4 regions of the Photobacterium sp. J15 genome follow, and region 4 is predicted to be linked to each of the others. Evidence: predicted binding sites of a transcription regulator. Region 4 holds the regulator's gene; each other region holds the start of a gene.
The links. The regulator PurR, encoded in region 4, represses purine synthesis genes. The targets are predictions, from matches to a motif close to TNANGNAAACGTTTNCNTNA.
Positions count from the first base shown of each region.

Region 1: a site for PurR is predicted at 1,562-1,581, ahead of AACQ93_RS10490 (phosphoribosylaminoimidazolesuccinocarboxamide synthase). Genes of this name have one in related genera too.
Region 2: a site for PurR is predicted at 2,610-2,629, ahead of glpX (class II fructose-bisphosphatase). Genes of this name have one in related genera too.
Region 3: a site for PurR is predicted at 2,115-2,134, ahead of guaB (IMP dehydrogenase). Genes of this name have one in related genera too.

Region 1 is NZ_CAWMUI010000001.1:2,298,987-2,303,173, forward strand. It holds gene AACQ93_RS10485 (ATP-dependent helicase) at 1-1,449, opposite strand, end outside; gene AACQ93_RS10490 (phosphoribosylaminoimidazolesuccinocarboxamide synthase) at 1,717-2,820, shown strand; gene AACQ93_RS10495 (methyl-accepting chemotaxis protein) at 3,113-4,187, shown strand, end outside.
Region 2 is NZ_CAWMUI010000001.1:3,558,518-3,562,704, forward strand. It holds gene AACQ93_RS15970 (MIP/aquaporin family protein) at 99-941, shown strand; gene glpK (glycerol kinase GlpK) at 991-2,508, shown strand; gene glpX (class II fructose-bisphosphatase) at 2,692-3,699, shown strand; gene AACQ93_RS15985 (helix-turn-helix transcriptional regulator) at 3,874-4,187, shown strand, end outside.
Region 3 is NZ_CAWMUI010000001.1:3,011,616-3,015,802, forward strand. It holds gene guaA (glutamine-hydrolyzing GMP synthase) at 1-471, opposite strand, end outside; gene guaB (IMP dehydrogenase) at 585-2,048, opposite strand; gene xseA (exodeoxyribonuclease VII large subunit) at 2,310-3,659, shown strand; gene AACQ93_RS13535 (ABC transporter ATP-binding protein) at 3,783-4,187, opposite strand, start outside.
Region 4 is NZ_CAWMUI010000001.1:1,532,454-1,536,640, forward strand. It holds gene AACQ93_RS07130 (hypothetical protein) at 1-34, opposite strand, end outside; gene AACQ93_RS07135 (TfoX/Sxy family DNA transformation protein) at 291-881, opposite strand; cyclic di-GMP riboswitch class I at 1,017-1,119, opposite strand; gene purR (HTH-type transcriptional repressor PurR) at 1,336-2,343, opposite strand; gene hutZ (heme utilization protein HutZ) at 2,938-3,495, shown strand; gene AACQ93_RS07150 (hypothetical protein) at 3,698-4,093, shown strand.

The DNA.
Region 1 (4,187 bases), 770 kb from region 4:
CGCCTTGAAGCTCCCCTTTCGTTGCAGGCGAACCAGAAGATCCAACCGTTCAATCAGGTTGTCCAGTTTTAGCGATTCGTTCGCTTTGTCATAGCGGGTGATAAATACCGACCAGGCAGATGATTCCATCCCGGCAAGCTGATCGCAAAGCGGTCGTAAGATCTTATTCGGCACATAACAGTGCGGAAAACTGAGCAAATTAAACAGCAATACGCACTTTTGTTGTTGTGGTGCCTGCTGATAGCGGCCGGTCGCTAACGCCATCAGTTCAATCAGTAGTTTGACTTCCCGGCTGTTACCCAGCACCGACGGCACCGGCATCTGGTAAGGCAATTGTTTGCTCAGGAAAGCCAGTTCAAACAGCAGCGTCTGTGACCAACGACGAACCAGAATCGCAACATCTGACGGGTCCCCACCATCTTTGATATAACGCTGAACCGACTGGGCAATTTCACCGACCTGCCGCGGCGTGCCCGACAGCTCAACACGGGTGTCCGACACACCCGGCTCGGAAATCGTCAGAAAGTCACTGAATCGCTGCTTGTTATTCGCAATCAGGTGGCTGGCAGAAAGCGCCAGACTGTGACCAAAACGAAAGGTATGGGATAAGGTATAGGTGGTCGCCGGGGCAAAATCCTGCTCAAAATTCAGCATGAACTGCGGCGCACTACCCCGCCATTTATAGATACACTGGTCAACATCGCCCACAGCTAATAGTTGTGTCTGCGGGCCAAGCAACTGTTTAAGCAAACGGTACTGAGCGGTATTGATATCCTGAAATTCATCGACCACCACCAGCTTGCAATGCTGATGATAATGCGCACGAATGAGTTCTGAAGACTCCAGCAACTTCACCGACTCTACCAGCCAGTCATCGAAAAACAGCAGCTTTTGCTGCTTACGCAACGTCTCAAACTGCTCAAAAGCATCAATGATGAAAAGGTAGTCACGGCTGATTTCCGACATCGAAAATACTTCGCGTGGCGAGAGCATGTAGGCTTTCACCAAACCGATAAAACTTAGCAACAGCTCAATGGTTTTCGGATCTTTGATCATTTGCTGACGCTGGTAGGTCTTCTCCTGACCAGCAATTTCTCGCAGTACCGTTTTCACCAACGCTTTATCACTTTCACCGCTTTGATAATCAACCCGGTAGCCGGTTTCATTCAGGTAGCCAGTCTGATTCAACAACTTCAGACAGAAGCTATGGAAGGTATGCACAGGCACCGGCTGCGCGATTCCCCGCTCCTGAAGCTTCTGCTTAAAGTCTGTACGGATATCTCGGTTAAACATCATAACCAGCATTTCCTGCGCCGGAACCTGAGTCAGCTTTTTCTCAATCAGACCGACAAGCGTTGTCGTCTTGCCAGTACCGGCACCGGCAATACAAAGCCCGTTGCCAGCCTGATGATTGATAAATGCGGTCTGTTCAGGAGTGTACTGAGTCATTTTGTTTCCGGGCAGAGAATGAAAGTCGGACGATCTTGCCATAACTTAACGCACCAGACTTAGTAAAATCATCGACTGTTTTCCGAAGCGGTTATCAATTCCCCGAAAATATTTACGCAAACGTTTGCTTTTCTTGCTGAAAGGGAAAAACAGTTCTGATATCATCTGCCGCAGTTACAGGCTAAGCGGCCTTTTAACAAGGTTTTTTAACGACAGTTTCAGCTTAGTCTGCATGGTTTTATCTTCACTTTGAAATAGGAATTCGCCATGAGCCTTGCTGATCAAGTTCTCGCTGTAAATGATGACCTCCCAATCCGTAGCGACCAACCCGTTCACAGCGGTAAGGTACGTTCTGTGTACTGGTTGACTGAAGCTGACAGCCGCCGTCTGATCAAGGAAAAAGGCTACAATGTAAAACCGGATGCGCCACTGGCAATTATGGTGATCAGTGACCGTATCTCAGCTTTCGACTGCATCTGGCACGGTGAAGGCGGTATCAAAGGTGTACCGGGCAAAGGTGCAGCCCTGAATGCCATTTCAAATCATTGGTTCAAACTGTTCCGTGAAAATGGTCTGGCAGACAGCCATATCCTCGACATTCCCCATCCTTTCGTCTGGATCGTCCAGAAAGCCAAACCGGTTAAAGTTGAAGCGATTTGCCGCCAGTATATTACCGGCTCAATGTGGCGCGCATATACCAACGGCGAACGCGAATTCTGTGGTATTACACTTCCTGATGGCTTAGAAAAAGATCAGAAGCTACCGGAACAACTTATCACCCCGTCTACGAAAGGTATTCTGGAAGGCATCCCGGGCGTTCCTGCGGTTGATGATGTCAACGTGAGCCGCAAAGATTTGGAAGACAATTTTGCCGCATTTAACTTCAACTCTGCAGAAGATATTGAACGTTACGAGACTTTATTGAAACAAGGCTTCAATGTGATCAGTGAAGCGCTGGCAAAACTTGACCAGATCTTTGTCGATACAAAATTCGAGTTTGGTTACGTTTCTGATGCCGAAGGTAATGAAAAGCTTATCTATATGGATGAAGTCGGTACACCGGATTCATCACGCATCTGGGACGCGGCAGCCTACCGCGAAGGCAACATAGTGGAAAACTCGAAAGAAGGCTTCCGCCAGATGCTACTAAGCCACTTCCCGGATCCGGATATTCTGCTGAACAAAGACCGTATGGAAGAACGCTTCGCCCTTGCTCGTGATAACGCACTACCAGTAGAAGCTTTAATGGAAGTATCGAAAGTCTACACTGGCATTGCCGAGAAGATCACTGGTGAAAAGATTGTTCTCAGTGAAAATCCTAAACAGGAAATCATCGACGTGCTCCGCGACGGGTACGGTTTAATTGATTAACCTGATTCACGATTAAATCTTATGACTGAAGGCAGCCTCTCATGTGCTGCCTTTTCTTTTGGGCTCTCTAAAACAATTTCTGCGCAATCGCATTTATAAGCGAATATCACACCGAATGTATAAGATGAAAATATCGCCTATAGATTAAAAAACGAACGTTTATAACATTGAGACAAAAATATTCAATTTTTGATCACAAAGTGCTCAGAACGGTATTAACAAATCCCTCAGCATGCCGACAAAATGACCAGGACAATTACTACTATTCGTGTGCTCGTTGAGGTTTCAATCCATGAAGTTCAGTCACAAAATTGTAGCAACATCGTCGGCAATACTGCTTGCTGCTTTGTCGCTGTTATCTGCAAATCAGTATTTCAATACTAAATCCCAAATTCAGTCGCTGGTGATCCAGAGCATTGATGAAATCGTCTCTGGCATGAGCAATACCATCACCGCGGAAATAAACAGCCGTACTTCTCTCGCCACCTACGCCACCAGCCTGGTTGAAGAAGACTTATCGGTGAACAGTATTAACACCGTAATCAGACAAACACCGCTTAAAGAAGCCTTCTTGCTGACGGGGGTCGGTTTTGAAAAAGACGGCAGACACACCAGTAACGATCCGACATGGCAACCGGGTGCCAGCTGGGATCCGCGCGCTCGCCCGTGGTACAAAGACACCAAACAGGCGAAAAAACTGATCATCACCGCCCCTTATGCAGACTCTGTCACCAAAGAGATTCTTGTCTCCATTGCGACACCACTGTTTAAAAATGGTGAGTTTACCGGTGCCATCTTCTTTGACATGAGCCTGGGCGGCCTGGCAACGCTGGTAAATCAGGTATCGCTGTTTGATGCCGGTTACCTCTTTATCGTTGCCGAAGACGGAACTGTCATTGCGCACCCTGATAAAGAGCTTAACGGCAAACCAATGGCAGACTTCCTCGGTAACCTGCCAATTTCAGACAAGGTGGCAACCTCTGAACTAGACGGCGATACCGTAAAAATCTCGTTCACAAAAATTAAGGGGCAAGACTGGTATATCGGTGCCATCCTTGATGAAAACAAAGCCTTTGCCGCTGTCAATGAGCTGAAAAATGATTCCATCATCTACTCAATTGTTGCTCTGATTGCCGGTATTATTGCTCTGCTGCTTCTGATCAAAGTACTGATGCGTCCACTTCAGGACCTGAATATTGCTATTCAGGATGTAGCATCAGGACAAGGGGATCTGACTCGTCGTCTTGATACCAATACCGATCCTGAGTTTGCCGAGCTTGCAAAAGGCTTTAATGCCTTCACCGAAAAGCTGCAAAACCTGATCATCCAATCTAAATCACTCAGCCACAGCATTTTGCAGGGTACGG
Region 2 (4,187 bases), 2.0 Mb from region 4:
CTGACAACATTTTAAATAAGGTGAGATCGAGTACAGTAATTTCCGCATAAAAACAAAATAAGTAGTACCCCTACAACATTCGACAAAAGGACTGAAAGATGACTACACCAAAACAACATACGTTGCTTGGCGAATGCATCGCTGAGTTTATAGGCACTGGGCTGCTGATATTCTTCGGTGTGGGCTGTGTCGCAGCTCTGGTACTGACCGGCGCCAATTTTGGCCAGTGGGAAATCAGTATCGTTTGGGGCCTCGGCGTAGCAATTGCCATTTACTGTACAGTTGGTATTTCCGGCGCCCATATTAACCCGGCGGTGACCATAGCCCTGGCTCTGTTCCATGGTTTCGACAAACGAAAAGTCGCTCCCTACATCATTGCCCAGATGCTTGGTGCCTTCTTTACTGCAGCGCTGGTCTACAGCCTGTACAGCAACCTTTTTACCGAGTATGAAGCCGCTAACCAAATTGTCCGTGGTACTGAAGCCAGCCTGGCAAGCGCAGGTATCTTCTCCACTTATCCAAATGCAGCCCTGTCTTTCGGCGGTGCCTTCGCTGTGGAATTCGTGATCACCGCGGTACTGATGTTCGGCATTCTGGCCATTACTGATGATAAAAACGGCGCACCAAACCGTGCGATGGGTCCATTACTGATTGGTATCCTGATTGCGGTTATCGGCGGCTCGCTTGGCCCACTAACCGGCTTTGCCATGAACCCTGCCCGTGACTTTGGTCCTAAATTCTTTGCCTTCCTGGCTGGCTGGGGCGATATGGCGCTAACCGGTGGTAAAGATATTCCTTATATGTTTGTACCTTTGCTGGCACCAGTCTTCGGTGCGTGCTTCGGCGGCTGGCTGTATCCAAAAGCTATCGGTGCCTTCCTGCCTGGCAATGCTGAAGCAAAACAAGAAACAGCTGAAGAAACTGAAGCAGCCAAAGCATAACGTACGTTCTACTACCCTTATCCAATAACGAATAACCGAGGAAACCATCATGACAACTGAGCAAAAATACATTGTTGCACTTGATCAAGGCACAACAAGCTCACGTGCCGTTGTGCTGGATCACAACGCGAACATTGTGTGCACGTCACAACGTGAATTTACTCAGATCTATCCGAAAGCAGGATGGGTTGAACATGATCCTCTGGAAATCTACGCGACTCAGAGCTCAACCTTGGTTGAAGCTTTGGCGAAAGCCGGCATCCGCTCCGATCAGGTTGCCGGTATCGGTATTACCAACCAGCGTGAAACCACCATTGTGTGGAACAAAAATACCGGTAAGCCGGTTTATAACGCGATTGTATGGCAATGCCGTCGCACCGCAGATATCTGTGAGAAACTAAAACAAGAAGGTCTGACCGACTACATCCGTGAAAACACCGGTCTGGTTGTTGACCCGTACTTCTCCGGTACCAAGATCAAGTGGATCCTGGACAATGTAGAAGGTGCCCGTGAAGAAGCCGAAGCTGGTAACCTGCTGTTCGGTACCGTTGATACCTGGCTGATCTGGAAGATGACCCAGGGACGTGTCCACGTAACTGACTACACCAACGCATCCCGTACTATGGTATTCAACATCAATACCATGCAGTGGGATGAAAAACTGCTGAAAGCACTCGATATCCCGCTATCCATGATGCCGGAAGTCAAGCCTTCATCAGAAGTTTACGGCCAAACCAACATCGGTGGTAAAGGCGGTACCCGTATTCCAATCGCCGGTATTGCCGGTGACCAACAAGCAGCCCTGTTCGGCCAGATGTGTGTCGAAGCCGGCCAGGCGAAAAACACCTACGGTACTGGCTGCTTCCTGCTAATGAATACCGGTAAGGAAAAAGTCACCTCAAATAACGGCCTGCTCACAACACTGGCCTGCGGTCCTCAGGGTGATGTGGCTTATGCGCTGGAAGGGGCGGTCTTTATGGGCGGTGCTTCCATCCAGTGGCTGCGTGATGAAGTGAAACTGTTAGATGACGCCAAAGACTCTGAATACTTTGCAGAGAAAGTCGGCAGTGCTAATGGTGTTTATGTCGTACCTGCCTTCACTGGCCTGGGGGCCCCGTACTGGGATCCGTATGCCCGTGGTGCTGTTGTCGGCCTAACCCGCGGTGTTAACGCCAACCACATTATCCGCGCAACACTGGAAAGTGTGGCCTACCAGACCCGCGATGTACTAGATGCCATGCAGGCAGATTCCGACATTAGGCTGGCTTCACTGCGTGTTGACGGCGGTGCTGTAGCCAACAACTTCCTGATGCAATTCCAGTCTGACATCCTGGCAACAGAAGTTCACCGTCCGGTTGTCACTGAAGTTACCGCATTGGGTGCCGGCTATCTGGCAGGCCTGGCCGTGGGCTTCTGGAACAGTATTGACGAGCTGAAAGACAAGGCGGTACTGGATCGCCGATTCACCCCTTGCGATGACGATAAAAAACGCGAGCGCCGTTATAAAGGCTGGAAGCGTGCTGTTGAATGTGCCAAAGGCTGGGCTGTAGAAGACGAAGATATCTGATATCTCGCCCACTCAACATAACTTAACCAAGGCCTGCTGATGCAGGCCTTTTCTTTTCCAGCCGCTTCACAATCAACTTCCTTTAGATTCAAAAACAAATTTTACGCAAACGATTACTCCGAGCTGTGTTAGAATCGCCGCCAGAATTTATAGCCCACACAGATTTCATTTTCCGGAGTAATCATGAAACGCGATTTAGCAATGGCATTTTCCCGTGTCACTGAAGGTGCAGCACTGGCTGGCTACAAATGGCTTGGCCGCGGCGACAAAAACGCAGCAGACGGCGCAGCCGTTGAAGTTATGCGCACCCTTCTGAACCAGACAGAAATTGAAGGGGAAATTGTGATTGGCGAAGGCGAAATTGATGAAGCGCCTATGCTGTATATCGGCGAGCAGGTAGGTACCGGTGGCGACGCGGTAGATATCGCTGTAGACCCGATCGAAGGTACCCGCATGACTGCAATGGGCCAGAACAATGCCCTGGCTGTACTGGCTGCCGGTGAAAAAGGTTCATTCCTGAAAGCTCCGGACATGTACATGGAAAAACTGGTTGTCGGCCCGGGAGCTAAAGGTTGCATCGACCTGAGCCTGCCGCTAACGGAAAACCTTGAACGCATTGCAACAGCACTGGGTAAATCCCTGAATGAATTAGTAGTCACTACCCTGGCAAAACCTCGCCACGATGAAGTAATTGCTAAAATGCAGGCGATGGGCGTACGTGTTTATGCTTTCCCGGACGGTGATGTTGCCGCTTCTATCCTGACTTGTATGCCAGACAGCGAAGTCGATGTCATGTACTGCATTGGCGGAGCCCCGGAAGGTGTCGTTTCTGCTGCGGCTATCCGTGCCCTGGGCGGTGACATGCACGGTCGCCTGCTACCACGCCATCAAGTAAAAGGTGACACCGAAGAGAACCGCGAGCTGGGTCAGGTAGAAATCGACCGCTGCCATGAAATGGGTATTGAGCCAAATACCGTGCTGCGTATGGAAGACATGGCACAAAGCGACAACGTGATCTTTGCCGGCACCGGTATCACTAAAGGTGATCTGCTAGACGGTATCAGCCGCCAGGGCAATATCGCGACCACAGAAACCCTGCTTATCCGTGGTAAATGCCGCACTATCCGTCGTATCAAATCAACACACTACCTGGATCGCAAAGACGACGCGATCAAAGAACACATCCTGTAACCTTACTCGTTGCAGAGACTTTCAAAGCGCGCCCGTCCGGCGCGCTTTTTTCTTTCTCATCCCTGATTCTGAGTTGTCTTATTTCCCCCACCAGCAACAATTAGTTAGTAAAGTTGTTGCTTTATAATTTTTGCTGACTACATAATAGAATTGATGAAGAAAAAAGCAGCAACTATGAAGACCATCGACAAAATACTCTACCGCATCAAGCGAGAAGGAGCGGTGACCGCCAAGGTGCTGGCTGAGGAGTTCAAGCTCACCACCATGGGCGTACGCCAGCATCTGCAAGCACTGGAAGATGAAGGCCTAGTCGATTATGAAGATATCAGGGCCAAAGTCGGCAGGCCAACCAGGCACTGGAACCTGACTGGCAAAGGGCACCGCCGGTTTGCTGACCGCCACGGTGAATTTATTATTCAAATGCTTGATTCTGTTGAGGAGCTCTTTGGCTCCGACGGCTTAAACCAGGTGGTTGAACGCCGGGAGAA
Region 3 (4,187 bases), 1.5 Mb from region 4:
GACGAAATCAGACGGGATCTCAACCACTTTATCACCGTGGCTCATCCATACGTCCAGCAATGCAGTGCCGTCTTCAGACACAGCATCTTCAATGTTCTTAAAGAAATCAGTTGGCTCAACCACTTTCACCTGAGCGTAGCCAAATTCACGTTCAGTCGAACCTGCTACCTTACCGCCCAGCTGCTCAGCCATAGTCTGCATGCCGTAGCAAACACCAAATACAGGAACACCAGCTTCAAACACATATTGTGGAGCACGAGGTGAACCTTCTTCCGTTACGCTCTCCGGACCACCAGAAAGAATAATACCGTTTGGATTGAAATCGCGGATGTCAGCTTCATCCACATCCCAACTCCACAGCTCACAGTAAACACCAATTTCACGAATACGGCGTGCGATTAACTGCGTGTACTGAGATCCAAAGTCCAGGATCAGGATACGTTGGTCATGAATATTTGTGGTCGTGGTCATTATCGAGCGGTCTCAAACTTATTGAAATGAGGGGGCTAAAATCGCCCCCGATCTTATACAGTTTTTTTATTTAGGCAAACGTTTTCGCCCATCACTTATCCGGCTGGTGAAAATTAGCCCAGACGGTAGTTAGGTGCTTCTTTAGTGATGGTTACGTCGTGGACATGCGACTCTTTCATACCTGCACCGGAGATACGAACGAATTCTGCTTTAGTACGCATATCTTCAATTGTCGCCGAGCCAGTCAGACCCATGCTTGAACGCAGGCCGCCCATTTGCTGGTGAACGATTTCTTTCATGTGGCCTTTATAAGCAACACGGCCTTCGATACCTTCAGGTACCAGCTTGTCAGCAGCGTTATCAGACTGGAAGTAACGGTCAGAAGAACCTTTTGACATCGCGCCCAGTGAACCCATACCACGGTATGACTTGTAAGCACGGCCTTGGTAAAGTTCAACTTCACCCGGTGCTTCTTCAGTACCTGCGAACATAGAACCAACCATTACACATGATGCACCGGCTGCAATCGCTTTACACATGTCGCCAGAGAAACGGATACCACCGTCTGCAATAACAGGAATACCGTACTGGTCAGCCACTGATGCCGCTTCAGCGATAGCGGTAACCTGAGGTACACCAACACCGGTTACGATACGAGTAGTACAGATAGAACCAGGACCGATACCCACTTTAACTGCACTTACACCAGCTTCAATCAGTGCACGGGCACCTTCAGCTGTCGCTACGTTACCACCAACGATTTGCAGATCAGGGTATGCTTCACGAGTTTCGCGGATGCGCTGCAGCACACCTTCGGAGTGGCCGTGTGAAGAGTCAATCAACAGAACGTCTACGCCCGCTTCAACCAGCGCCTTAACACGCTCTTCGTTACCGGCACCGGCACCAACTGCAGCACCTACACGCAGACGACCGAACTCGTCTTTACATGCATTAGGTTTACGTTCTGCTTTCTGGAAATCTTTAGCAGTGATCATGCCGCGTAGCTGGAATTCATCATTAACAAGCAACACCTTTTCTACACGGTGTTTTTGCATGATAGCTTCAACTTCTTCACGTGATGCACCTTCTTTCGCTGAAGCCAGCTTGTCTTTCGGTGTCATCACTTCTTCTACTTTCAGGGAAAGGTCAGTAACAAAGCGAACATCACGGCCGGTAATAATACCTACCAACTCGTTGTTGTCAGAAACAACCGGATAGCCGGCAAAACCATTTTCGGCAGTCAGGCGTTTCACATCTTCAATTGTGTTGTATGGCTTAACCGTAACAGGTTCAGAAACCACACCGGCTTCGAACTTCTTAACCATACGAACTTCGTTAGCCTGCTTCTCAATCGACATATTCTTGTGAATAAAGCCAATACCGCCTTCCTGAGCAAGGGCGATAGCCAGGCGACCTTCTGTGACGGTATCCATAGACGCTGAAAGCATAGGAATGTTCAGCGAAATTTCTTTCGTCAAACGGGTGCGCAGATCGGCAGTGTTAGGCAGTACAGTTGAGTGGGCTGGAACCAGCAGGACATCATCGAAAGTCAAAGCTTCTTGTTTGATTCGTAACATTGCAATATCTCACACCAAGTAGAGGTTTTTAAAGAAGGATAAAATATTGCGGACGAATTATACGTATAGTGCAATCGTTTGGCTAGTAATTTTTTAAATTTTTTTATTGACATTTTTTTGTTGATCTGTAATATATTTCGGTTAAGTTTCCGGTGCTGCGGTCTTTCAATTACGGTCAAGATCTGTCCATAGATCTGCCTGGTGATTTTTCGTTACATTTCCGTGCACTACTTAACCTCTCTACAGCAGGTGTCCAGCCTCGTGACCATGTTTGCCCAACAAACTCAATCTAACGATCGCATCTATACAGTTTCCAGTCTTAATGCTCAGGTTCGTCTCATCCTTGAAAACGAAATGGGTGTCGTCTGGCTGGTCGGTGAACTGTCTAACCTGTCGATGCCGGTATCCGGCCACTGGTATTTCACCCTGAAAGATTCCCGAGCCCAGGTTAAGTGCGCCATGTTCCGTGGTAATAACCGCCGGGTCACCTTCAAACCAAGTAACGGCACTCAGGTTCTGGTCAAAGCTCGCCTGTCGCTATATGAGCCGCGCGGTGACTATCAGTTAATCATTGAGAGCATGCAGCCGGAAGGTGACGGTCGTCTCCAGCAGCAGTTTGAACAACTGAAAATGTCGCTGGCAGCCGAAGGGCTGTTTGCCCAGTCGCTGAAAAAACCTTTGCCGGATCAACCTAAACGTGTCGGTATTGTTACCTCAAAAACCGGAGCTGCGCTGCACGATATCCTGAATGTACTTCAACGCCGAGATCCCGGCCTGCCTGTCGTTATCTATCCGACTACGGTGCAGGGAGAAGGCGCTGCGATCTCGATTGCTCAGGCTATCGGTCGGGCTAATTCCCGACAAGAGTGTGATGTTCTGATTGTCGGTCGTGGCGGTGGTTCGCTGGAAGATTTATGGGCATTCAATGAAGAGATTGTGGCGCGTACCATTGCCGCCAGCCAGATCCCGATTGTCAGTGCTGTTGGCCACGAAGTAGATGTTACTATTGCCGATTTTGTTGCTGATGTCCGGGCACCGACACCGTCTGCGGCGGCAGAGCTGATCAGCCGCGATATGACTCATCAGACCCAGAAAATCAACCAAAAGACTCAGCAGCTTCGCCATGCAATCCGTCATTATATTTCCGGACAGCAGGCAAGAATCGTCAACCTCCAGCACAGATTGGATCGCCAGCATCCGCAAGTTCGACTGAACCAGCAACAGCAACTGCTGGATGAGCTTTCAAGCCGTATGGAGCGGGCGATGCGTCAGCTGATCAGTGGCCACCAGCAACACATCAGCCATGCCGAATACAAGCTGGCTTTGCACTCCCCTGCACACATGCTTAAACAGCAGAGTAACCGTTTAGAACAGACCAGGCACCGCTTATTAGATGCCATGGATCGCCGCCTGCTAAATGCAAACCATAAGTTAGCAATGGCAGCAGAAAAGCTGGAAACCGTCAGCCCGCTGGCGACCTTGGGGCGCGGTTACTCCATCACCCGCGACGCCAAAGGCAAGGTGATCCGCAAAACCGAACAGGTACAGGCAGGCGATACCCTGCATACCACAGTTGCTGACGGAGAGATTCGTTCTGTTGTCCAAAAGTAAGCTCAGAATAAGCTTCCGAAACAGGAGCAAAACATTCTTGTAGACATAAAAAAACGCCGCATCTAAATGCGGCGTTTTTTATGGTCCTTTTTTGTCTTTACTACGCTAAAAAATTAACAACTATCATGCGACTTCATCCACCAGCATACAGGCATCAATCAAACGGCGGGTATATGCTTGCTGTGGGGCTTCGAAAATCTGCTCTGCGGTGCCCCGCTCCACCACTTCCCCTTTTTGCATCACGATAACTTCATCTGAAATAGCCCGGATAACCGAGAGATCATGGCTGATAAAGAGGTAGGCAATATTGTGCCGCTGTTGAATATCTTTCAGAAGCTCAAGCACAGTCTGCTGCACTGAACGGTCGAGCGCAGATGTCGGCTCATCCAGCAAAATAAACTTAGGCTCTAAAATCAGCGCCCTTGCAATAGCAATCCGCTGGCGCTGACCGCCGGAAAATTCATGGGGATAGCGATTGATACAGCCCGGATCCAAGCGTACCTCTTCCAGCGCCTTACGGGCACGCTG
Region 4 (4,187 bases):
CAGCTTGTCCGGGAAATGGCTTTGAATAGTACATAACAACCTCCGGTTTATATGACGGTTCAATTTTACTAATCGGAGGAGTTAAAAAAAGAGTGTTGATGATTTTATGAACAGCTTTGTGAGAAGTGTCAATTTTTCACTCGTATTGACAAAAAATTGTCAATTAACGACTAAATAATTTAATTAAGCAATTATTTTTATATGCTACAAGTATTAATTAATCAGGTTGGGTATAAGCATAAAAAATAAGAGGTGACATGCACCTCTTATTATATTTTGCTTATCTGAATTTAATTCAGTTGTGACAGAAGCTCTGTACGTCGCTGTTGTGGAATTACAGACCAGTGCGTACCACTTACAGCACCTTCTAATGCCCACAGAAGCTCGATATTAACTGTATCTTTGTGTGTCTCCTGCAATGCTCTGTAAGCATTTAGGGAGCCCGCTTCATACAGTTCTTCAACTGTGCTTATGCCAGCTTTCTTAAGCATTCGCTCGTTGGCAAGGCGAAGGTTTGGCAGATCTTTAATACGGTTCGGTCCGCTTTTGCTTTTGGTTTCCTTATCCTGTTTGGCCGCCTCCAGAGCTCGTTCAGCTTTGCTGACAATTCTTTGAGGCTCATTCCACCATTCTTCAGGAATAGCATATTGCTTAGTTACAACAGGGAAGCCACGTTTTTTATAAACGTAAGGTTCCAGACCTGCTTTCTTATATTCTTCTTCGTTGTCGGCATTAGCACGTAAATGCAATTTGTCATTTACTACAAGCGCAAACATTGTTTCGCCTGAAAATATGCCAAAACCGCCAAACATTGAACGAGATTTAATATTCTCGAAACAATTAAATAATCTTAATGATTCTTTAAGTACTGGTTTGTCCATGCGTCTTCTCGGTGATAAATATTGTGAAATATCTTCGAGTCACCTAAAACAAGAGCGAGGATTCAGAATAGCAAAATTTACAAAAAGACTATGTCAGCGATAAGTTAAAGTCTGACATAGCCATTTGCTACATCCATCGGCAACCCCGCTACCATAAGTGACATAGTTCATAAAACTAAACACTTTTAGGCCGGAAGCTTTGCGTCCCAATCTTTCGAATGGTTTGCCTTGTTCGTGACGCTATTAATATATCTTAAGTTATGATTTTTGACCTTGCTCCCATTTTTAAAAGTGTGATCTTGGTCCAATAAATTAGTTCGTTTTTTGGGCTCTCGACGCATTTTTCATATCGATTGTTCATATTGAATACTATTTTTTTCACGGATGAAAAAAAAACCGGCGAGTTGCCTCACCGGTTTTATGTGTCAATGTCGACGCAGATTGCAATTACGATTTATGCATTAAGATTCTTAACAGAATTGCGAACCACCAGTTCAGGTGCCATTTCAAAAATCTGATGCTCGTGTTTTTTGTCTTTAACACGTGCAAGTAAGATCTCGATCGCCGTTTGACCCAATCTGCGCTTTGGCTGGTGAATTGTAGTCAGAGGGGGCGAGAAGTAAGGCGCCAAATCGATGTTATCGTACCCGATGATAGAAATATCATCAGGAACACGGATACCAGCCTGTTCAAACGTACTGATCAAGCCCATTGCCATGATGTCGTTAAAACAGAAGATGGCGGTAGGGCGATCTTTCATTTCAATAAAGCGCTTCGCCGCAACAACAGCAGACTCACATTCGAAGTCCCCTTCAAGCAGCCAGTCTTCATTTACGTCCAGCTCAGCTTCCTTCATGGCTTTGTGGAAACCTTTCAGACGTTCCTGACATGTGAGTTTGTCTGTGTGACCGCTCAGACAGCCAATCTTTGTGTGACCTTGTTCGATGAAGTACTTGGTTGCAACATAGCCGCCAAGTTCTGCGTTGTCCTGAATTTTATCCGTGTGCGGGCTTTCCGGACCCCAATCCATAATCACCATTGGCAGATCTTTTTGACGTTCAAGAAGCTCAAGTAGCTTTTCGTCAAGATCTGAGCACATGACAAGCAGGCCATCGACACGTTTTTCTGCCAACATGCGTAGGTAATCTCGTTGCTTGGAAAGATTACCTTCTGTGTTACAAAGAATCAGTGTGTACCCTTGGCTATAGCAGTACTCTTCAACACCGTGAACGACTTCGGCAAAAAACGGGTTGGTTGATTTGGTTACCAGCATTCCGATGGTACGTGTGGTATTACACTTAAGGCTTCGCGCGACGGCACTTGGCGCGTAGTTCAGTTCTTCAACAGCCTCTAATACCTTTTTTTGTGTAGCTTCTGCTACAAAACGGGTTTTGTTGATCACGTGTGAGACTGTTGTCGTTGAGACTCCAGCTAAACGTGCAACATCTTTAATCGTTGCCATACTTATTCTTCTAATAATTTCAGGTCAGAGGTCCCGACCGTTTCATATTCATTTAAATTGATAGTAACAGACAGCAAAATTGTCTTTGTATTTGGTTGTTCAGGCAATTTTGCTGTTTGTTACTGTCTGTTTTATGAACAAATCATCATGTACAAAAACGCCAAAAAGCCGCTGCAACGAGCGGCCTTGCTTCTCGCGTCTTTAACTGACGTTACATTGTTAATCGCTTGCGTTCACATTCTACTGAGTGTAGCGCACAGTGCAACGTTTCTGTATTCCAAGATCTTAAATCTTGATAGATATCAACAAAGTTAATGCACTTTAAGGGTGTTAAGGTGCATATGATGCGTTATTTGTTTGAGCTATTTGATAGTGCTGATAACTTTTGGTTATAAAACATGTGCTTTTGTGACATCTGTCTTGGCAATGCGGAATGAGGTGGGATACCTGACTGCTCTCTCTTCAAGAGAAGCGGAAATCCGGGGCTATTATATTGATATGGGTAAAAATGGGAGTAGAGGTTAGAAAAAACGTCTATTCACTAATGCCGTCTTAAAGCATGAAAACAACAATATCCCGGAGAAATACAAGTTAATGAAACAGGTAAAGCAGGTACGCCTTCAAAACCGGCTTGGCCCTGAAATTGCCGAATTTCGAGAGTCGTGCCAGACCCTTCAGCTCGCTACTGTTGATGCAGAAGGCAAACCTAACGTGAGTTACGCGCCCTTTGCCTTGCTGGATGATGGTTATTATGTGCTGATCAGCCAGATTGCTAAACATGCGCGTAATTTGCTCGAGAATCCGCAAGTGTCTTTGATGATGATTGAAGATGAAGGTACGTCGAAAACGATTTATGCCCGTAAACGGCTGACATTTGAAGCGAATGTCTTTGTGGTTGATCGTGAAACCGAACGTTGGCAGGAAGGTATTGCTGCATTGCAAGAGCGTTTTGGTGAAATTGTTGAAGGGCTAAGCGGTCTGGCTGATTTTTCTCTATTCCGCCTGGAGCCGATTCAGGGATTGTTTGTTAAAGGTTTCGGTCAGGCATTTCAGGTTAGCGGTGATGATCTGGTGGACTTTGTTCATTTGCAGGAAGGACATAAGCGTATTGTAGATGGAAGCGAAGTGACAACACCATCAGAAAAGCTGTAACAGCAGTTCGTATCTTAATGTAAGTTGCAACGTAAATAGTGATTTAAGGCCTGAATGAATATCAGGCCTTTGTTCGTTTAGGTCGTTATAACGGACAATCGCGGAATCGCTTGATCCGGATCATCGTAAGCAGAAGGCTTTCTTGAAGGGGGAAAATTTCGTGTGATAATTGTCATATTGATAACAATATCGGATTTAATTTATGTCCAATAAGAATACGAAAGGTGTACGTTTTGCCTACGTTGCCAGCTTCCTGACCCCGTTTACGTTAATGATTTCTGGTATTTTTGCAGTGCTTTATTCCGCGTACCAAATGAATAAAGGTACAGATGAGCTGAGTTACAGCCACTACTACACAATTATTCGTACTTTCTTTTTGTTTTTTACCTTCTTTGTTGTGTTGGGCGTAACAGCCGCGACCATGAGTGGGATGGTGGCCGGTGCCGGTTACTGGGTACACAGCTCGCTGCTGGACAAGTTGTTGCAGGCAATTCCGGTTGCAGGTTTAATCATAGCAGCGCTTGCCATTCTGAAGTGGTTTTTCCAGCATATTAAAGGTATGAAGCTACTGAGCCAGAATAAGGCAATCGAGTTGTAAAAATCGAAGCGAATCATAACTAATATATAACCGAAGCCCTATGGCTTCGGTTTTTTTATGCCTGAATTAGAGTGAATTTAAAGCTTCTATAGAC